One region of the Halobacillus amylolyticus genome, then DNA from elsewhere that is predicted to be linked to it. Evidence: riboswitches for the same ligand, from Rfam matches in the RefSeq annotation. Region 1 holds a riboswitch; each other region holds the start of a gene.

Region 1 (7,559 bases):
AAACGGAAAGAGAGGCTTGGAACCGTTATATCGATGAACGGATCCTCTTCCATTATCATGATAATTATGGGTGTTACGGCAGCCCTCGCATCCACTTTATGCTTCGAGAAGTGGATCAGGTGGAGGTTTCTCAAAAGAAAGTGACGAATCGAATGAGAGAACTGGACCTTTATGCCACACCACCTAAAAAGTTCATCAATACGACAGACTCTGATCACGATGAAACCATTCACTCAAACCATTTAAACCGTGACTTTCTTCCAGAGGCCCCAGACCAGGTTTGGGCTACTGATATTACTTATATTCACACAGGAGAAGGCTTTTTATATCTGAATCCTGTTATTGATCTTGCTTCCCGACGGATCATAAGTTATCAGTTAGACGATCATATGGATCACACCCTGTGCTTAAAAGCTTTAGAAAAGGCTTTGGCCATTCGTAACCCTAAGTCGGGTTGGATTCACCATTCAGATCGTGGCTCTCAGTACTGTTCTAAGGCTTATTTAGATACACTTAAGGAGGCAGGAGCGACCATAAGTATGAGTCGGAAGGGAAACCCCTACGACAATGCATGTGCAGAGAGTTTCTTTGCCTCTCTGAAAAAAGAATACCTGTACAAACATGTTTATGAGACAAAAGCAGAAGCCAAACTAGCCATTCAGTTTTACATCAATTTTTATAACCAAAAACGAATCCATTCTACATTGGACTATTTAACTCCGTTAGAAAAAGAAAAGAGCTATAAAATGAACCATGATAAAAAGCTCAAAAAGAACCAAATGTCCTCTGCCTAAAGGAATGAATTGGTTTTTGATTCTTTCCTTTAGGCGGAGGCATCCAAGCGTCTCGAAAGAGGACGCGCGGAAGAAAAAGAATGGTTCAAATACCGGTCTATGAATGTCCACTATATTGACAGATCTCCAATTTGGTCCAAATAAAAGATGTGATCAGATATTTTTAGATCGGATTAGACCTTTTGTCAATCATCCGGGTAGAATGGGTAAGGATGCGAACTTAATGCACTTTGCAATAAAGCTTAAACAAATGTTCTAAATAAAGGCTCTTTTAGTAAAGATTGTTGTTTTTTTGTATATGAGGATTGCAGAGGGAAATATGCTCGCTCTCGACTGGCCCGTCTTTTCCATAGGAATCTCCTGTGGGATGAACATGACAGGTGAAACCTCGGGGACGGAGTCAGGAGGCTCAGCGCATGCTCACGGAAAGCGACTGATTTCCCGGACCTCCCTCTTCATCCAAGGCAACGGAAACATATCTCGAGACTGAGTCTTCCAGATTACTACCCTTCACCTAATAACAATGATTTCAAAAACTTGACTAAACTTGGGGAGGTGCTTTCTTTCTTACGTCTTGAATCCAATGGGGCACATGGGACCTAAATTATGAAATTGATTCAAACAGCCTAAATAAAAAATGAGGATCCTTGTAATGGATCCTCATTTTCATATATTACCCGACCTTATTGTCAGTTTCGATGTTAAGGTGTTCGGTTTTCAAGATTAAAAACGATTATGCGCATGCAGCCCCACCGATGATAATTAGTAATATGAATAGTACGACAATTAGCGCAAATCCATTACCACGAGGTGCAACAGCCGGTTTAACTACAGGCTTTGGACACCAAGGAGCACCAAAACCACCGCCTAATCCTCCTACGTTATTGCCATAGCCACCGTATCCGCCAAATCCATTACCGTAAAAACCCATGTTCATTCCTCCTTTAGTATTATTCATAATAATTTATGTTTTTAACTGGATCCTGTCAGTGCGAATGTCCCGTCTTCTAACCTAATTCTTAATAAACATCGAATCATACTAAAGGTTGCGCCCACATATGTAAAAATTGGGACATTGTCCATGTCGGAATTACCTGACATACATACAGTAGGAACAAATGGATATGGAGGTGTTGTAATGAGTGCAGAAGTCGAAGGTGTTGGCTATGGTGCCGGTGGAGGATTTGCCTTTATTGTAGTTTTATTTATCCTACTCATTATCGTAGGGACTGCTTTTGTTGGTGGTGTCTACTAAGACAACTAAAACTTGGTGTTTACCCGAACTGTAGAATAGCGGTACCATAACAGGCTGTCGAATCCTTCGACAGCCTGTGGTGTTTTTCAACACCCTTTTTTGGGTTCTTATGAATAAATTAAACCACGTCCGAAGCTGCCGTTATGAGAAGGGGAATTACTCCCGAAAATTTATAATATTCCTTAGTCAAATAAACTTCATTAGCATATCTGTCAGCAAAGGAGGGAAAGGTAGATGTCAATTAGAAAGGCTACTTATAGTGAAACACAAAAGATACTTGGACATTCTCTGGAAGTATTAAAGGAAGCGACCATGGGGTATGTTGACCCAGTACCGGATAAGGTACAGCAAATGGTGGCCCCATTTTTATTAGACGGTGGATATTACCTTGTTGACTGTCATAATAATGTGATCCAAGGATGGATTGGTGTAGGAAGGACAACTGACTACTATACTGATGAAATGGTCATGTTTATTCCAGAAATTTACGTTCTTCCACAGTACCGCAATCAAGGAGTAGCAGAAAAGTTATGTAAAGAAGTAGTGAGACACTTAAAAGATGAAGGATACAAAAAAATTCAATTGAACGTATTTTCGGGAAACCATGTAAAACATCTTTATCAAAAACTTGGGTTTCAGGAAGTTTCCACACTGATGGAATTAAAGTTGGATGGTGATTCCAGTTAGCTAATACTGGAAAAAAACATTTGTTAATGTGCATCTTCAGGTAAGTTTATAGAAATAGAAGCCACCCTGTTTACAGTTGAAGGTGGGGTGACTTCTTAACCTATTATAATGCCCGCAAAGCCTTTTAAAGGACTGCAAGAAAAGGGGGGATGCGGTGCACGCTCACTTGGAGAAACGGTGCAGAGGTATTTTATTCTAAAACACCACCGCAAAATTTTAGGATTCCAATGCACTACAGTATTTTTTCAGTTAAGATTTAAATTTTTAAGGCTCTTGATCTGAAGACACAGAACTTCCGTGGACGAACCATCGAACTCCCTCTTCGTCCTTTATTGTGTGGTCTCGACTGGCCCGCTTTTCCACAGTCTCGCGTATTTCCCTCGGCTAACTGCTAATCTTTCCTTTTCTGTAGGTCAAAAAATCACCCTAAATAGCCACAAACTTTTAAAAAACAAACATGTTAAAAAGCTATTGGAACTTGATTTTTAATAACCTGAAGGAAATACACTAGCTGTTTCTTTAAGCGTTGGTCGCAATCCTCATTCGTAATCGGCTGTACCGGGTTGGATTTGTCGATCTGATGATCAAGTAAATAGACGCCTTTCAAATTTTGCCCTTTTAACGTGGCAAGCAATGGTTTTAACGCATACTCAATCGCGAGCAAATGAGACTTGCTGCCGCCGGTCATAATAGGGAAGACTGGTGTGTCCTTTAACACATCCTGTGGCAGTAAATCAATTAAAGCTTTAAGAATTCCAGAGTACGACGCTTTATATACAGGGGAAGCAACAATCACTCCTTTTGCCTGTTGAATCGTTGTTGCAATTTCCTCAATCGCCTCACTATCGTAGCGTGCATAAAATAGGTCCTCCGGCGACACATTGCGGACAGAAATCTTCTCTGTGGATAGTCCCTCCTGATCCACCAATTGTGCTAAATAATTTAGTACAAGCTCTGACCTTGATTCCTCAGAAGGACTTCCAGATAATAATACAATTTCACTCATATGACATCTCCCTTTCCTAATAAATGCTGGATTATTTTACGTTTCATTCACTGACAGCCATCATCATTATCACAATAAAAACCCTCTTTTCTTTAATGAGAAAAGAGGGTTAGCTATAAAGTGCCGCTCTTATCTCCCAAGATAAAGATCTTGCTGGACGGAGCACCTTTCTGACAACAGTCAGAGGTTGCTGAAGCTTCACAGGGCCAGATCCCTCAGCTTCTCTAGATAAGCTTATTAAATTTGAGTCTAATCTTAATATGAGTCACCTAATAATGTCAAGGTTAATTTTGAAATAAATTCTGAAAAGTGCGTTTATTAGATAGGGGGGTAGCTTGTTGAGTTAAGAGGAGTGCAAGGGTTTATATGTAACAAGAATCTCTCTCGAAACCAATAGATTACGAGACTTATTAATTTTGTCGAAAATTGACAAGTCTGATAAACTTAATTCATGATAATTAGTGTAAGGCCTTTCAAAGGAGAGAACGTCAACTATGAAAAATACTCTGCGAATTGCTGGTGCTTATGTCGGCATTATTATTGGAGCAGGATTTGCTTCAGGACAGGAAATTGTCCAGTTTTTTACAAGCTTTGGTCTGTGGGGGATTATCGGTGCGGTGATCACGATATTTTTGTTTGCCTTTATTGGAATGCAACTTATACAACTAGGGGCAAATCTACAAGTCTCTTCTCATAAAAAAGTCATTCGCTACATTTGTGGTAAATATTTAGGACCTGTAGTTGATATTACACTGACATTCTTTTTATTTGGGGTGGCCACGATCATGGTAGCTGGGAGTGGGTCGATATTCGAACAGCAATTTGGCACTTCACCGGTTATCGGCAATATCCTTATGGTAATTCTAGCGATATTAACGCTCTGTCTTAATACGGATAAGGTGATTTCGGTGATTAGTTTAATCAGTCCCTATATGTTAGCGTTGATTATCATCATCACCATTTATTCCTTTTTCACTAGTGACGCAAATCTAGCAGAATTGGAAAGTATTGCTTTAACACAACCATCTGCGGCTTCGAACTGGCTGCTAAGTGCATTGCTATATGTTGCCTTCAATATTGCGGTCGGCTTTTCGATGATGACACTTATCGGTGCGACCACGAAGGATGAAAAGTCGGCTGGCAAGGGTGCTGTCATCGGTGGGATTTGCCTTGGTATTTTAGTCGTTCTCATCAATTTAGGAATCTATGCGAATATCAATCAATTGCAAGGAGTTGACATGCCAACATTGGTGTTAGCTTCCGATATTTCACCTATCGTTGGTATCCTGATGACGATCGCTCTGCTCTCGATGGTCTTTAATACTGCAGTCGGCATGCTATATTCTTTTACCGCACGTTTTGTACAACCTGACACCACCAAGTTTAAAGGTTCGGTCATTGTTATCGGACTTCTCTCGTTTGCAGCAAGTCTTGTAGGATTTACGGATCTGGTCAGCACAGTCTACCCGTTAATGGGCTATCTCGGATTTGTGTTAATTGCAGCAGTAACTGTCTCTTGGATCAAGTCTAGGAAAAAATCGGCACTCGTTCTGCGCGAAGAATAGGGTGCCGTTGGCTAGTGGTGAACATTCGAACAAGCTTTATAAACTTGAGGGGTAAAGGCCAGAGTAGCGGGGCACCGTTTCTCTGGCTTTCCTTTTACCTTGAAAAGTCACATCACCAACTAGGTTAAAATAAGAAGGTCTAGCATAAGGAGGAGAAAGATATGGAGCTTACAAAGCAACTTGGAGAAGAAATCATTTCACGGCTTTCACAATATATCGATGTTCCAATTAACTTAATGGACCCGAGTGGAAAAATCGTAGCCAGCACCGATGAATCCCGTTTTGATCAATTGCATGGAGGGGCGCAGAATGTGATTGACAGTCAAGAGGCTCAAATCATACATGATGATGACGTGGAGCGATTTTCCAATGTTAGACCTGGGGTGAACTTGCCGATTTTTCATAGAGGATCATTAGCAGGAGTTGTGGGTCTGACAGGAAATCCAAATGATGTCATGCAGGCGGCCGGGATGACGCGGGGGTCTGTTGAGATTGCTCTTGAGCAAATATACATTCAGCGTCAAGCCTTTTACCAGGAAAGACAGTGGAATAATTGGGTTCAGCAGCTGCTTCATCCGATAAAAATGGACGAGGAGTATTTACTTAATGAGGCGACTTATACGCTGGGCGTTGATGTGAAAGCCAACTGGCAGGTGGTTATTCTTCAGGTGACTAATCATTTTGAATGGAGTGAAAGGGTGCGGCAAATCCTTAACACCCAAGGCTATCAACCTCTGTTTGTTGTTCCACATCAAGAGAAAGAGGTGATTGTTGCCCTCCCTTATAAAAATTCATCCATAGTCGTGGAAGAGGTTTTTAAAAAATTGGAAGCAACAGACGTGTCTATAGGTGTGGGAACTCATGAATATGGGCTCGCCGGTCTGCGCTGTTCGTATTTCAAAGCGGTTGATGCGATAAAGTTAGGTCGTAAAAAGTTTTCCTATAGTGAGCAAGTTCAAATGAAGCGGTTGCTCTATCACATTGATCCAACAATACTTGAAGAGTTGACGAAAGAATACCAAATTCGCCTTGAAAAGCTTGAAAATGCCTATATGGATACCCTTGAATGTTATTTTGCCTCAAATTTGAAAGTGAATAGGACAAGTGCTGACATGCATATACATCGAAATACCCTCGTCTATCGTTTAGAACAAGTCCATAAAAAAGTAGGACTTGATCCAAGAGTATTTAAGGATGCGATTATTCTTCAGGCTTTGTTGGTGAAAATTGGGATTGTGCATTTGCACTAGAAAACGTTTTCAGTAGTCAGAAAATTTTGTGTGGACGGCCAATTGTTTTATCTATCATTTTTCGATTGAATAGAGGTAATAACGGTTTAAGGAGTTTTTTATGAAAATTGTACTTGCACCAGATTCATTTAAAGGTAGTCTCACATCTGCTCAAGCATCTGAAGCTATGGAAAAAGCGATCCACTCCGTTGATTCTCGCATTGAAACTATCGTTAAACCGATGGCTGATGGTGGAGAGGGTACCCTTGAGGCTTTGTTAAAAGCTACAAAAGGGGAGCGTGTTTCGTTTACATGCCGCGGTCCTTTAGGTGATGATTCTGAAAGTAGTTTCGTTGAAATAGAAGATGAAGGTGCTGTGATTGAGGGGGCGAACATTTCTGGCTTGCCAATGGTTCCACGTGAAAAAAGGAACCCCGATCTGACGACAACCTATGGAATGGGAGAAGCGATTCTCCACGCATTAGACCGTGGGAATAAGCAGTTTATCATCGGTCTTGGCGGCAGCTCGACAAACGACGGCGGTCTCGGGATGCTACAGGCTTTAGGAATGAAAGCCTTCGATGCAAACGGTAAACCTGTGGGTCCTTTTGGAAAAGATATCTTCCAGGTAGATACTGTTGATCTTAACTTTGTGGATCCTCGGTTAAAGGATGTCACGATCAAGGTTGCTTGCGATGTTGATAATCCGTTAACAGGAGAGCGTGGAGCCAGTCACGTGTATGGTCCGCAAAAAGGAGCAACCTCTGATCAAATCGAAGCCTATGATAAAGCTTTAGGGAAATATGGCAGGCTAATCGAACAGGCCACTGACCGGCAATTTGCTAATGAAGAAGGAGCAGGGGCAGCTGGCGGATTAGGATTTGCCTTCCTAGCGATCGGGGCTGAACTGCATTCAGGTGCGAAGCTTGTTTCGGATGCCATTGGGCTTGCGGCCGCCATTCAACAAGCCGATCTCGTAATAACGGGTGAGGGGCAAAGCGATGTTCAGACGTTGTATGGCAA
Region 2 (7,559 bases), 700 kb from region 1:
ACTAAGACAGCTGTCCACCCCAGTCTGGTTTTTTAACAACTCGGACTGTAGTATTTATATTAATGCTCCTTTAATGCAGCGGATTTTGGCAGATCGTTCCTCTTATAGTTTAGCCGACTTGGGTCGCGTCATTCATCCTAATGATATTGAACATGTAAGGGAATTACTTCAGCGGCCAGGAGGAGATGCCTTTCATTTGAACTATCGTCTAAAAATGAACGGTGAATATAAATGGATTGAAGACATGATCGCACCATTATATGCGGAAAATGGCAGATTTATCGGGTATACGGGTCAATCGCTCCCTTTATCGAGTTATAAAGAAGAACTGGAAGACCTGAAAAAATCGGTGATGGAAATCGGCGAATCATTCGCAGCTAATGCGGGCCAGTCCTTCTTTGATTTTCTCGTGAAGTACCTAGCCAAGGTGCTTCAGGTTGACACAGTCATAATAGGAGAACTGACTGGTAGCAATCGTGATCAGATTACGGCTGTCTCTATGTTTCATAAAGGTGGGATCTCTAAAAGAATGACCTATCAATTAGAAGGTACGCCGTGTGAAGAGGTAATCAAAGGCAAAGAGTGTTACATACCTAGGGGGGCTTATGAGCTTTACCCCAATGACGACATGTTAGTGAAAAATGAACTAGAGAGTTATTTTGGTGCTCCGCTTCTTAACTCAAATCGAGAGGTGATTGGAATTCTTTCGATTATGGACGTTGGTCTTAAAAAGAATGGTCCTATGAGTAAGGCGCTTTTCCGCATTTTTGCAGACCGAATGGGAAATGAATTATCTAAACGCCATACAGAGAGAGAGTTAAAACACATTTCACAGTTTGACTCGTTGACAGGACTAATTAGCCGAAACTATTTTAAAGATTTATTAAGGGAAGAGCTGGCTAATCCCAGGCAGTTACATCAAAAGTTAGCAGTGATCTTTATTGACTTAGATAATTTTAAAATGATTAATGATACGTGGGGGCATGAACGAGGAGATGAATTGCTTAAGCAATTTGCTCATCATTTAAATCGCATTTTTGCCAGGGTCAATTGTGTAATCTCAAGAATCAGCAGTGACGAATTCGCTGTTTTACTGTTAGGTCGGAAAGATGTGGACCATGCCCGTGAAAAGGCAGAAGACATTATTCATTCGATGAAGCGTCCTTTTTTTATTAACCAAAAGGAATATTATAGCACAGCGAGTGTCGGAGTTGCCTTTTATCCTCAGGATGCTTCGGATGAAGGGACCTTACTGCGATATGCAGACGCTGCCATGCATAAGGCCAAACGTAAAGGGAAAAACCGTTACGAATTGTACAATACCTATATGAGTGTCGAAATGCTTGATGAAATGCAGCGTAAACAAGCCTTGCATCACGCATTAGAACGGAGAGAATTCACCCTTCATTATCAACCACAAGTATGCGGGCTGACTTCTGAGATCAAGGGGTACGAAGCACTTATTCGCTGGAATCAACCACTAATGGGATTGTTAACGCCTGACCACTTTATTAGTCTTGCCGAAGAAAGCGGTGCAATTATTCAAATTGGTGAATGGGTACTTAAGGAGGCTTGTCTGCAGGTGAAAAAATGGCAGTTGGAATTTAACCGTCCTGATTTATGTGTTGCGGTCAACTTATCCGCCGAACAATTCGCTGATCGGTATGTAAAGGATAAAATTTTTAACGCATTAGAGCAGGCAAATCTTGATGCAAGCTGTTTGATCATTGAAATTACCGAGACAATGGTTTTAAGGGATTTTGAAAATAGTACTGGCGTATTGGAAGAACTGCGTTCGCAGGGTATTAAAGTTCACTTGGATGATTTCGGTATGGGCTTTTCATCGTTAAATTATTTAAGCCGCCTGCCTGTTGATGCTATTAAAATTGACCGTTCTTTTATTAAGCAAATTGGTTCGAAAGCGAATGATGTAGCGATCGTCAGTGCAATTATCGCTATGGCTAAAAGTTTAAACCTGCAAATCATTGCTGAAGGTGTTGAAACAGAGGAGCATATTGAATACTTAAGCCAAAAGGGATGTCATGACTATCAAGGTTATTACTACAGTAAACCTTTGCCTGTTGCGAGCGTGCGGCCATGTTAGTGCTTCACGCTTTTTTGCTGTACCCTGAGGCGCCTACACTTTTCTACTGATATGGTACAATTAACAATAGGGTCAATCTATCGGGTTCAGGACAATGACTAGAAATGAGTGGGGGATATGAGAGAAGTGCTTAAGATCTATAGTGAATGGTTAACTCCTATCGGTGAGAAGGACCGGGAGGAGGTTCACCGTGATGGAGATTGGCATGAAAGTTTTCATTGCTGGTTTTATAAGCATGAAGAGAATCGGAGCTGGATCTATTTTCAAAAGCGTGCAGATAGTAAGAAAGATTTCCCATCCCTATATGATATATCGGCTGCGGGCCACATAGCAGCAGAAGAGAGCCTCATCCGTGGAGGTTTGCGCGAGGTTGAAGAGGAGCTTGGTTTAAGGCTGGCTGCGGGCCAATTAAATTATTGTGGATTTTACAAGGAAGAGTTGTTGTTTAAGACGATTAAGGATCGGGAAATCTGTCATATTTATTTATTCCCATATGAAAACCATATGAAGCTGACGATTAATGAAGAGGTTGGCGATGTCGTTCAGATTGACCTTGAGGATTTTCTTAGTATGATTTGCAAAAAAAGTCCGTGTTTACAGGCTGAATCTATCTTTACAGGCGAAGAGCTCCATTTATCTCATTCGAGTTTCTGCCCCCATCCTTTTGATTATTATCAATATGTTGTGCAGGCTATCTTAAGCAGCCGCTAAACTATAGTGATTGACAGAATATTGTGCTGATCGATATACTTTGATGCATTCAAGTGCAAAAGGAGAGAGTTTATGAGCCATCAATCATTTGATACACGTATTGTACACAACAAAATAAATCAGGGAGATGCACTAAATAGTAAATCAACTCCGATTTACCAAACATCTTCCTTTACATTTAAAGACTTAGATCACTTAGAAAGCTATTATGCTGGAGAAGCTTCGTTTTCGTATTCCCGTGAGAAGAATCCGAACACAGAAGAACTCGGTCAAACCGTTGCGAATCTTGAAGGAGCAGAAGCTGGGGTCGCCGCCTCATCTGGAACCTCGGCAATTCTGGCAGGCATCCTTTCTGTTGTGCAAGCCGGTGATCACATCGTTGCCGCAGAAGATCTTTATGGCGGGACCCATCACTTGATTACAAAAGAGCTAACGAGCTTTGGCTTTGAAGTTTCAATCGTTTCATTTGCCGATAAAAAAAAGGTTGAAGAGGCGATTCAACCAAATACGAAATTGCTCTATACAGAGTCAGTCTCCAATCCTTTTCTCAGAGTAGAAGACCTAGAAGGACTTGTAAGTCTCGCGAAGGAACACGATTTGTACACAATGGTTGACAATACATTTGCCACTCCATACTTATTACAGCCCTATAAAAAGGGGATCGATATTGTTGTGCACAGTGCTACAAAATATATCGGCGGTCATAGTGACGTTACTTCGGGGATCGTCGTTGGAAATGAAGAGTTAATGGCAAAAGCGAAGCAAAAGGTGAGTGCGCTTGGCGCCAATCTCAGTGCTTTTGAGGCATGGTTAACTCAACGGGGTGTAAAGACACTTGGTTTACGTATGAAACAGCAATCCGCTAATGCGCAAACACTGGCGGAATCTTTACAGCAGGATGAGTTAGTCGACCAAGTATTTTACCCTGAATACGTTTCAGAGCAAGGGCACGGTGCGATTGTTACGATTGAACTTAGTAAAAAAGTTGATATCGAACAATTCTTTCGATCCTTAGGGTGGATTAAATTGACGCCGACCCTTGGTGGGTTAGAAACGACTGTATCCTATCCAATCCGAACTTCACACCGTGCATTGACGGATGAGGAGCGTGCCCTAATTGGTGTCAATGATTATGTTATTAGGCTTTCCATTGGAATAGAAGAGTCAGCGGACATCATAGCTCAGTTCAAGGAAGCCATTCATGAATCTGTAAAAGAAAATAGTCAAAAATGATTGACTTTTCCAATTGTTATACCTTATAATTCTTAACCATAGCCAAATTAAATAGCAAGTACTCTTATCAAGAGCGGCAGAGGGAATAGGCCCTGTGAAGCCCGGCAACCTTCAAACATCGGTTTGAAAAGGTGCCAAATCCTACAGATCACTGATCTGAGAGATAAGAGGAGGACATGATTATTCAACCCCCTCTTCTTATCGAAGAGGGGGTTTTTTGTATTTCAAAAATTATTTCGGCCCCCGATGCCCTCTTGCTATTCAAATCTTATTTAAAAACTTTAGGAGGATGTAAAAATGACAAACTCATTTGAAAGCTACGATTTAAGCACGGTCTCACTTCATGGCGGGCAATCCCCAGATCCAACTACAGGTTCAAGAGCGGTACCGATTTATCAAACGACTTCTTATGTGTTTCACGATACTGATCATGCGCAAAGTTTATTTGCCCTTGATGAGCCGGGAAATATATATTCAAGAATCGGGAATCCGACGGTAGATGTTTTTGAAAAAAGAATGGCTTTGCTTGAAAACGGCGTTGCTTCTGTGGCGACAGCTTCAGGAATGTCAGCGATTGCTCTATCAATCTTAAATCTAGCAGGCTCAGGTGATGAAATTGTGGCCGCATCGAATTTATATGGAGGCACTTATAATTTGTTTGCTAATACTCTGCCGCGATACGGCATTAAAGTGAGGTTTGTTGATCCTGAAGATCCTGAAAACTTCCGCAATGCTTTAACGGATAAAACCAAGGCTGTGTTTGCTGAGACAATTGGTAACCCGAGTCTTCATGTATTGGATTTTGAAAAGGTCTCCGCAGTTGCCCATGATCACGGTGTACCACTGATTGTTGACAACACATTTGCTACACCTTATTCCTGTAAGCCGATTGAATTTGGAGCGGATATCGTTGTTCATTCTGCTACGAAGTGGATTGGCGGGCATGGAACAGCCATCGGAGGTGTTGTGGTTGATGGGGGAAGATTTGACTGGACAAACGGCAAATTCCCTGTTTTCACTGAGCCGGATGATAGTTATAACGGCATCCGCTATGCCTCTGATTTCGGAACACTAGCCTTTGTAACAAAATTACGCGTTCAATTGTTGAGAGACTTGGGTGCCTGCTTAAGCCCGCAAAATGCTTTCCTACTATTGCAAGGACTTGAAACGTTGCCTTTGCGGATCGAGCGTCATAACGATAATGCATTAGAGCTAGCAGAATACCTTAAAGGTCATCCTGATGTTGAATGGGTCTCCTATCCGGGGTTGAAAGAGCACCCTGCTCATTCACTAGCTGGTAAGTACTTAGAAGGTGGCTATGGTTCGATTGTCAATTTTGGCATCAGAGGAGGCCGTGACGCAGGTCGAAAAGTAATTAACAACATTGCTTTATGGTCACACGTAGCAAACGTAGGTGATGCGAAGTCACTAATCATTCATCCTGCCTCAACAACACACCAACAGTTATCTGTTGAAGATCTCGCTGCAAGTGGTGTATCAGAAGAGTTAATCCGTTTATCTGTTGGTTTAGAGTCAGTGAAGGACCTTGTGAATGACTTGGACCGTGCGATTGCGACGGCAACTGGGAAAGAAGGCAGCTCAGCTATTACTGAGAACGATGAAGGTGTGATCAAATGGGCGCTTCAATCTGCACAAGTAACCGAAGAGCAGGATGGAGAACAAGTGACTCGTCCGAAGCGTTTAGCTGTTGTTGGGTTAAGCGGGAAGCCTTCTCGCCCAAGCCACCGGTTGGCACGTAAAATGCAGCGTCTAGGTTACCAAATTGTACCGGTTAATCCGAGGGAAGATGAGGTGTTAGGAGAAAAAGCCTATCCAGACATTAGCTCAATTCCTTTCAAAGTGGACGTTGTTCAAATTTTCCGCAGTCCTGAAGCGGCAATTGAAATTGCTAAAGAGGCAGCAACTGTGAAGCCTGGGGTCTTTTGGCTGCAAGAGGGCGTCATTGCACCGGAGGCAGCGCGAATTGCTAGTGAAGCGGGACTGCAAGTGGTGCACAATCGTTGCACCTACAAGGAAGCACAGCGCCTAAGAGGCACGATTGATACCTATGCATGTGAAATTTAATTTTTATGGAGGCAAATGGATGAAAACTAAATATATATTACCCACCCTAGCACTGTTACTGACTATCACCTTAATAGGTTGTTCGAATAACGCTGAAGGTGAAAGTGGGAAACCTGATAAAGTGACGCTTGATTATGCCTACTACTCCCCGACAAGTCTCGTTTTGAAGGAAAAGGGATGGGCTGAAGAAGCACTGAAGAAAGAAGGTATTGATGTCGAATTCGTTTTAAGTCAAGGAAGTAATAAGGCACTCGAATTCCTAAACTCAAGTAGTGTGGACTTTAGTTCCTCTGCAGGGGCGGCGGCACTCATGGCAAAGGCGAATGGTTCACCGGTTGAGTCGGTGTACTTATACTCCAAACCCGAGTGGACAGCGCTTGTCACGAATGGTGATTCCAATATTTCTTCTGTTGAGGATTTAAAAGGGAAAAAGGTTGCTGCCACGTTAGGAACAGACCCATACATTTTCTTAGTTCGAGCGTTAAAAGAACATGGGATGTCACCAGATGATATTGAACTCGTGAACTTGCAGCATGCCGACGGTGCAGCAGCATTGTCAGCAGGCAATGTTGATGCATGGGCTGGGCTAGATCCGCACATGGCAAGGCTTGAGCTCGAATCTGATGCAAAGTTATTTTACCGTGAACCTACTTTTAACACCTACGGGTCGCTAAACGTACGTTCAGAGTACGCTGAACAGCACCCTGAAGTTGTGAAAACGGTTATTGAAGCCTATGAAAAGGCTAGAAAATGGACGATTGAAAATCCTGAGGAAGCGGCAAAAATAGTAGCTGAAGAAGCGAATATTGATTTAGCCGTAGCTAAAAAAGAAATGGAACGGAACGATTTTTCCGATCCTATTCCGGGAGAAGCCTTAAAAGAAACGGTTAAAGGCGCTGGTGAAGTGCTGAAAGAAGTAGAGATCATTGATCAAGATGTGAAAATAGAAGAACTCACGAACGAACTTGTAAATCCAAGTTTTGCAAAAGAAGTTATCGAATAAGGGAATATAGGGAGGAGTGAAGAGGTGTCAAGTCAATCAGAAACAACCATCAGACCTTCAGTTAAAAGCCGTGAGAAAACAACCTTTAACCCGTTTGCATCCAATTTATTTATAGGAAGTCTCCTCCCTATCGTTCTCATTATCATTTGGGAGATTGCTTCAAGAAGTGGGTGGGTAGCTCCCTACTTGCTTCCTGCTCCCTCTGTTGTCCTGGAGGAAATAGCAGGTATGGCCCAAGATGGTGAACTATGGGGACACATATCGATCACTTTATACCGTGTATTTGCAGGCTTTCTATTAGGAATGGCTGCAGCTACCATTTTAGGGGCTGCTACTGGTTATATAAGAATCGTTGAAAAGGTTCTTGATCCAATGCTGCAGGCCCTAAGGGCGATCCCATCATTAGCATGGGTGCCGTTGTTT
Region 3 (7,559 bases), 1.8 Mb from region 1:
GTGGTAGAATAAGAATCAACCATGAGTGAAGGAGGATAAATAATGTCATTAACCTTCTATTGGTATCCTAATTGTGGAACATGCAAGAAAGCTAAAAAATGGTTGGACGATCAAGGGTTAAATTATGAAACAGTACATATCGTTGATCAAACACCAAGTGAAGACGAGCTTCAAGAACTTATTAATCATAGTGAAATCCCAGCCCGTAAGTTTTTTAATACAAGCGGGAAGAAGTATCGCGAACATAATATGAAAGATAAGTTAAAGAATGCATCAGAAAAAGAAATGATTCAGTATCTTGCTTCTGATGGTATGTTAATTAAACGGCCGATTGTAACAGACGGAAAGAAAGTGACCATTGGATTTAAAGAAGAGCAGTTCACTGCCACATGGGTCCAGTGAGCAGAAGGCTGGAAATAAAAGCACAAAGCTTTTATGTTTATAATTATTATTTATTATTTTTAATTTGGAGGGATAGGTATGAGTTTACCTAAAGATTTACGTTATTCTGAAGAGCATGAATGGGTGAAAGAGGAAGACAGCAAAGTTCGTATTGGAATTACCGACTTCGCACAATCTGAACTTGGGGATATTGTCTTCGTAGAACTTCCAGAAGTAGGCGACGATATTGAAGCAGATGAGCCATTCGGCAGTGTTGAATCTGTTAAGACAGTGTCAGAGTTATATGCGCCGCTAAGTGGAAAAGTGGTAGAAATTAATGAGGAGCTTGAAGACAGTCCGGAATTCGTTAACGAATCCCCATATGATAAAGCGTGGATGATCGTTGTTGAACCAAATGATTCATCTGAAATGGACGAGCTAATGTCTCCTGAACAGTATGAAGAAATGATTAACGAAGACTAGGAGAACATTTTCTTAGAAGAAGGTACAGGCAAGGTTACCTGTGGTCTTTGCCTGCATGATCATAGACTGATATTAATCATGTGCAGACCATGCTAACACAGCATGGTCTGCTTCTGTATAGTGGGTGATAGGGTTGAATGAAGAAAGAATTGTGATCGTTGAAGGGATTACTGATAAAAAGAAGCTGAACAAAGTCTTGAAAGACCCTGTTGAGATTATATGTACACACGGGACGTTAGGTGTTGAGCGAATGGAGGAGTTAATCCTCGATAACAACCTTGATCATCGTCCTGTATTTATCTTGGTTGACGAAGACGATTCTGGCTATAAACTTCGAAAGCAGCTAACAGAGGAACTCCCTCATGCGCTCCATATTTATATTGATAAAGCTTTTAGAGAAGTTGCAGCCACACCAGAGCCCGAATTGGCTCGTGCTCTGCTTAGCCGGCATTTTAACGTTAAGCCGATTTACTTAATTTAGGAGGGGCAACTTGCTTTCTTTAGAACGATTAAATGTAGCTAAACAACTCTGCGAGCAAAAGCAAGCACTTACATTTATTCACAGCCCTTTTTGTGGAACCTGTCACGTTGCCAGGAAAATGTTAGACACAATTGAAGACTTGTACCAGACAGAGCTTTTTTATGAATTAAACGCCTCTTTGAATCCAGACCTGATGCAGGACTATAAGATCGAAAGTGTTCCTTGTCTGCTAATAATGAAGAGCGGGTATGTGATAGAAAAAGTGTATGCCTTTCACTCTGTGCCAAATATGCTTGACAAAGTATCAGAATATGTAGAAAGATAGCCTTATTTCCCGGGAAATGAAGAACGATTCTATGCAATCAGGGAAGGTTTCTGCCCCCTTTACCTCGAAAACTTTAAATAAAGTTACTAAGGGGGGCTTGTTTTGGTTGAAATGATAGAGGAATGGATCAAACGGGTGAATAACAGAAAAGACTTACTCCCAAAATGGAAGAAGAGACAAGTGTTTTTAAAGATTCAAGATCATCGGTCTGAGTTTATTAATGTATCTATTACAAGAGAGGGGATGAAACTTGTGCATGAAAACACCGTCAGTAGCGCACTTACGATTTCGTCCTCTAATAAAGTTTTCCAACAGCTTTTTGGTGGTAATTTGAAATTAACTTCACTACCACGTTCCATCGTTAGACTTGAAGGCGAATATAGGGATATCCTTTTAGTTGAATCACTACTGGTGCTTTCTCATTAAATTAAAGTACCAATCGCCTCTACAATAGTTAATAAAGATGCTTTATCACCAAACTGATGTGTGATGTAACCATCTTTATTAATTATGATCGTGGTTGGTACTCCTGCACAATTGTACGCATCGTACACTTTACGATGATTGTCTACTAGGGTTGGCTGGGCGAGGAACTTTTCAGCGAAAATTTCACCATCTTCAATATTTCTCTCACGTCCCTGTACATTAATTGTTACCATTTGTACTTTTTCATGATTTATTGATTGAAAGAGCTGTTCTTTTCTTGGTAAATCGACCCCACAGTCTGGACACCAAGAGACCCAAAATGTTAATACGATTACTTTGCCAAGGTCATTACTTAATTGGTACGTTTCATTAGAATCTATATATGGTAACTGAAAGTCTATAGCTTTTTTCAATTTTTGTTCACCTCTCATTTTAATTGACTTAAATGCATGACCATGCTAACATATTTTTTAAGCGAATAGCGACATCTATACTTATCCAGAGTGGCTAAGGGACTGGCCCTATGATGCCCGGCAACCGGTTTGAATGAACACGGTGCTAACTCCAGCAAAGCATCTCGCTTTGAAAGATGAGAAGAGAATCAATGAGGACATCTCTTCTTATGACGAAGAGATTTTTTTGTGTTTTTTTGTTGACAGTGGATATACAGGGTGCTAGAATCCTGTTTGTGATGCTTAGTCAACCTAAAGCAGTAATGCATTAAAATATATATCTCTTATCCAGAGAGGTGGAGGGACTGGCCCGTTGATGCCCGGCAACCGTCAAGTTTTTGTTAACTTGAAAAGGTGCCAATTCCTGCAAAGTTAACAACTTTGGCAGATAAGAGAACAGACCACCAGGACGTGTAAACGCCTTTCTGTTCTCTTGCAGAAAGGCGTTTTTTGTATAGAGGAGGAACAATTTTGATTTCGATAAAGGATTTGTCTAAGGTCTTTCATACGAAAGATCAAGACGTTCGTGCAGTAGATAAAATGGATCTTTCCATTGAAAAAGGGGAGATTTTTGGGGTCATTGGGTATAGTGGCGCAGGTAAAAGTACGTTTATCAGGCTTTTGAATCGTCTTGAAGAGCCGAGCGATGGAAATGTCACTATTGATAATCAAGATGTGACGAAATTGAACAAGAATAAGCTTCGTTTAGCTAGGCAAGAGATGGGCATGATTTTTCAACACTTTAACCTACTATGGTCAAGAACGGTTTTCGATAACATTGCCTTTCCATTAGAAATAGCAGGAATGAAAAAAGAGGACCGTAAAAATCGGGTCAACGAATTGATTGATCTTGTCGGGTTATCTGGAAGAGGAGGCTCTTATCCATCCCAGCTAAGTGGTGGCCAAAAGCAACGTGTAGGGATTGCTCGTGCTTTAGCTAACAATCCGAAAGTGCTGCTGTGTGATGAGGCTACTTCAGCTCTAGATCCGGAAACAACGGATTCTATTTTAGATTTGCTAGTGGATATTAATAATAAATTAGGGCTAACAATTGTACTGATCACTCATGAAATGCACGTAATTCGCAAAATATGTCATCGTGTTGCTGTAATGGAACAAGGGCAAGTCGTCGAGTCGGGCGATGTATTAGACGTATTTTTATATCCGAAACAGCAAGTAACTAAACGTTTTGTTGATCAAGTAATGGGGGACCCTGATCGAAAACACTCACTCGAGCTTATTAATGAAACCTATAAAACAGGTGAGATTATTAAACTTCATTTTGTTGGTGAAAGCACCAATCAGGCGCTGATTAGTGAATTGTCTAGAAAATTTGATGTGGATATTAATATCCTCCATGGAAAAATAACCCAGACGCAAAAAGGAGCATATGGAACGCTGTTTGTCCAATTCAATGGAGACAAAGGAGAAATTGATCGGGCCATTGCTTATATTAAAACCACCTCAGTTCAACTGGAGGTGAGTCCGAATGTTTAATAACCTGTTTCCTAACGTGAAGATAGAGGATATGATCACGGCAACGAATGAAACGTTGTACATGACGATTATTTCTGTTGCGGGAACTTTTATTCTCGGGCTAATTCTTGGTTTACTTTTATACTTGTCAGGTCCCGGGGGCATTTGGAAAAATAAAGCCCTAAATTGGGTCACTGCAGCAGTAGTAAACGTTTTTAGGGCTATTCCGTTTATTATCTTAATCCTGCTATTATTTCCTTTTACTGACTTTCTTATGGGAACGATTCGCGGTCCAAAAGCGGCATTGCCTGCGCTGATTATAGGTGGTGCACCATTCTACGCGAGACTGGTGGAGATTGCATTGAAAGAAGTGGATAAAGGTGTACTTGAGGCTGCTAAATCGATGGGGGCTAAGTATTCCACGATTATCTTTAAAGTTCTGCTTCCAGAGTCGATGCCAGCACTTGTTTCAGGTATTACAGTTACAGCCATAGCTTTAATTGGTTATACAGCAGTGGCTGGCGTGATCGGAGCCGGTGGACTAGGCGACTTTGCTTATTTCTACGGTTTTCAGCGTAGTGACTTTGATGTGGTGTTATTCTGTACAATATTAATTGTAATCATTGTATTCATTTTCCAATTCATCGGCGATTTTATATCCCGTAAGTTGGATAAAAGATAGTTTTTAATTAGAAAAGGGGATGGAAAAGTTGAAAAAATTATGGACTAGTATTTTGGCGGTATTATTTATTTTAGTTCTAGCAGCATGTGGTTCTTCTGAAGAGGAGAATTCATCTGGTGACAACAGCGAGGGTGGAGAAGGGCAAACAGAAATTACTGTAGGGGCCACAAGTGTGCCGCACTCTGAAATTCTGGAGCAGGCAAAGCCGATCCTTGAAGAAAAAGGAATCACTCTAAAGATTGAAGAATATCAAGACTATATTTTACCGAACAAGGATTTAGCAGCAGGGGTTCTTGATGCTAACTACTTCCAGCATATCCCTTACTTGAATGCCCAGGAAGAGCAACATGGATATGATTTTGCAAACCTTGGTGGCATTCATATTGAGCCTATGGGTATCTATTCCAAGAATATTTCTAGTTTAGATGAGATTCAAGAAGGAACAACGGTCATTATGAGTCGGTCTGTTGCCGATCACGGTCGTATTCTTTCCTTACTTGAAAAAGAGGGATTAATCAAGTTGGACGAAAGTGTCGATAAAGTAGAGGCGACTGTTGATGATATTGTAGAAAACCCTAAAAATTTGAAATTCGATACAGGAATAGATGCAGCTTTTCTTCCGGAAACGTATAAGCGTTCAGAAGATGCACTTGTAGCTATTAACACGAATTACGCTATTCAGGCGGGGTTAAACCCGACTGAGGATGCTCTTATATTGGAGGACTCTGAGTCTCCATATGTAAATGTAATTGCAGCAAAGAGTGAAGATAAAGATTCTAAAGCATTAAATACTCTAGTAGAAGTGCTCCATTCTGAAGAAATTCAGACCTTTATTATGGAAGAATATGAAGGTGCAGTTGTTCCTGTAGACGGTTCTGCAGAATAATGTAAGGAATAAAATGCGTGACCCCGTTTATACTATTCGGAGTCACGCATTTCATTTAGGGAGGCATTATTCATGGAACAAGAAGTAAATTGGACAACAGCTTTTTTACAAGAGTATAAGCATGGAATAGGAATCTTTGCCGATAAAATGCCGGAAGTTGCTCATCATTTTAATGAGTTTTCGGAAAGCTGCTTTAAAGAAGGAGAACTTTCTAAAAAGCAAAAACAGTTAATGGCTTTAGGGATAAGCATTGTTGCACAAGATGAATATTGCATGGTTTACCATACGAAGGGCTGTGTAGATCAGGGAGCAAGTGAACAGGAAGTTATGGAAGCATGTGGTGTAGCCGCAGCGTTTGGGGGCGGTGCTGCACTGAGTCAGGCAGTAACACTTGTACAAGATGCTTACACAGATTTATCAAAAACCAAACACTAGGAAATAGGTTGAAAATTGGAGAAAATCCAATGTATGATAAATATATAGTTGTATGAACTTGTATTTTTATTCAAAATCAGGATACAAACCAATTTTTAAGTTTATACCGACTTTGGCGAGGGTAGAGTACTGTGGTATGCTAAATTGTGTAAAAAATCTGAAAGGGTTGATTTATTATTAGTGACTATCTGAGTTTGAATTACACTGCTGAAATGGAAAAAGCGATGCATCAAGCACACAACATAAGCTACGCAGAGTACAGCAGCAGGTTGGATGAAAGATTAAAAGTCGAGGAAAAGCGCCAACGAGAATTCGAACAAAGTCAGAAAATGGTCGCACAAGTAGATCGTCAACTTCATAAATAGACGAGTGAAGAATCAGGTGGTTTAAGTCCACCTGATTTTTTTGTTATGTATCTTTATGTTAATATAATAAGGAAAGAATTAGAATGAAATGCGTGATAAGGTCTATCCTTATCCAAATGTTGAAGTGTTCCCGAATCAGTGGAAATGAGTTGATATCAGATTCTAAATGATATAAGATTGTAATGAGAATAAATTGAGAATGGTTTTTGATCCACAACAACCAACACATTCAATAATAATAGATTTACTGGAGGTATTATTTATGGCAGGATCAACGCTTGAAATCAAAGATCTTCACGTAGAAATTGAAGGTCAGCAAATCTTAAAAGGTGTAAATCTGACAATTACAGGTGGAGAGTTCCACGCTGTTATGGGGCCTAACGGAACGGGTAAATCGACACTTGCCTCTGCTGTTATGGGACACCCGAAATATGAAGTGACTCAAGGTGAAATTCTCCTTGATGGAGAAAACGTTCTTGAAATGGAAGTGGACGAGCGTGCTCAAGCAGGCTTATTCTTGGCTATGCAATACCCAAGTGAAATCAGCGGTGTAACGAACTCCGACTTCCTTCGTACAGCGATTAATGCTCAGCGTGAAGAAGGCGATGAAATTTCTTTAATGAAATTCATTAAGGAAATGGATGGCACGATGGATACCCTTGATATGGATAAGAATATGGCCCAGCGTTACCTTAATGAGGGATTCTCTGGCGGTGAGAAAAAACGTAATGAAATTCTTCAGCTGATGATGGTTAAGCCAGCCATTGCTATTTTGGATGAAATTGATTCTGGTTTAGATATTGACGCATTAAAGGTGGTAGCAAAAGGGATCAACCAGATGCGTAATGATACATTCGGATGCTTGATGATTACACACTATCAACGTCTTCTTAATTATATTACACCAGACAAAGTACACGTGATGATGCAAGGGCGTGTTGTTAAATCGGGTGGACCTGAATTAGCACAACGTCTTGAAGAAGAAGGTTACGATTGGATCAAGCAAGAGCTTGGCATCGAAGACGAAACAATCGGTCAACAAGCGTAATAGATAGGAGGGATCATTATGACTGTAGAAGTCTCACTACCATACGACAAAGAATATGTAACACAATTCTCTCAAGGCTTAAACGAACCAGAGTGGATGAAAAATCTTCGTCTGCGTGC

The links. A riboswitch is a leader RNA that binds a small molecule or an ion and turns the genes downstream of it on or off. The one in region 1 is predicted to bind S-adenosylmethionine.
Region 2: it holds a riboswitch for S-adenosylmethionine, as region 1 does, so the genes downstream of both, MUO15_RS12045 (PLP-dependent aspartate aminotransferase family protein) here and ssuE (NADPH-dependent FMN reductase) in region 1, are expected to answer to the same signal.
Region 3: it holds a riboswitch for S-adenosylmethionine, as region 1 does, so the genes downstream of both, MUO15_RS19930 (methionine ABC transporter ATP-binding protein) here and ssuE (NADPH-dependent FMN reductase) in region 1, are expected to answer to the same signal.

The regions. Positions count from the first base shown of each region.
Region 1 covers NZ_CP095075.1:1,638,645-1,646,203, reverse strand. The annotation lists gene MUO15_RS08620 (IS3 family transposase) at 1-794, shown strand, start outside; gene MUO15_RS08615 (YjcZ family sporulation protein) at 1,528-1,725, opposite strand; gene MUO15_RS08610 (YjcZ family sporulation protein) at 1,933-2,049, shown strand; gene MUO15_RS08605 (GNAT family N-acetyltransferase) at 2,284-2,736, shown strand; gene ssuE (NADPH-dependent FMN reductase) at 3,197-3,742, opposite strand; SAM riboswitch class I at 3,869-3,977, opposite strand; gene MUO15_RS08595 (YkvI family membrane protein) at 4,237-5,307, shown strand; gene MUO15_RS08590 (CdaR family transcriptional regulator) at 5,469-6,557, shown strand; gene MUO15_RS08585 (glycerate kinase) at 6,658-7,559, shown strand, end outside.
Region 2 covers NZ_CP095075.1:2,335,788-2,343,346, reverse strand. The annotation lists gene MUO15_RS12060 (bifunctional diguanylate cyclase/phosphodiesterase) at 1-2,104, shown strand, start outside; gene MUO15_RS12055 (NUDIX hydrolase) at 2,222-2,815, shown strand; gene MUO15_RS12050 (trans-sulfuration enzyme family protein) at 2,888-4,048, shown strand; SAM riboswitch class I at 4,110-4,218, shown strand; gene MUO15_RS12045 (PLP-dependent aspartate aminotransferase family protein) at 4,346-6,133, shown strand; gene MUO15_RS12040 (aliphatic sulfonate ABC transporter substrate-binding protein) at 6,153-7,136, shown strand; gene MUO15_RS12035 (ABC transporter permease) at 7,161-7,559, shown strand, end outside.
Region 3 covers NZ_CP095075.1:3,962,684-3,970,242, forward strand. The annotation lists gene MUO15_RS19900 (arsenate reductase family protein) at 43-402, shown strand; gene gcvH (glycine cleavage system protein GcvH) at 481-864, shown strand; gene MUO15_RS19910 (toprim domain-containing protein) at 998-1,345, shown strand; gene MUO15_RS19915 (thioredoxin family protein) at 1,356-1,670, shown strand; gene MUO15_RS19920 (hypothetical protein) at 1,773-2,096, shown strand; gene MUO15_RS19925 (TlpA family protein disulfide reductase) at 2,093-2,509, opposite strand; SAM riboswitch class I at 2,588-2,692, shown strand; SAM riboswitch class I at 2,830-2,943, shown strand; gene MUO15_RS19930 (methionine ABC transporter ATP-binding protein) at 3,020-4,045, shown strand; gene MUO15_RS19935 (methionine ABC transporter permease) at 4,038-4,706, shown strand; gene MUO15_RS19940 (MetQ/NlpA family ABC transporter substrate-binding protein) at 4,735-5,592, shown strand; gene MUO15_RS19945 (carboxymuconolactone decarboxylase family protein) at 5,665-6,027, shown strand; gene MUO15_RS19950 (YuzK family famiily protein) at 6,222-6,392, shown strand; gene sufC (Fe-S cluster assembly ATPase SufC) at 6,655-7,440, shown strand; gene sufD (Fe-S cluster assembly protein SufD) at 7,459-7,559, shown strand, end outside.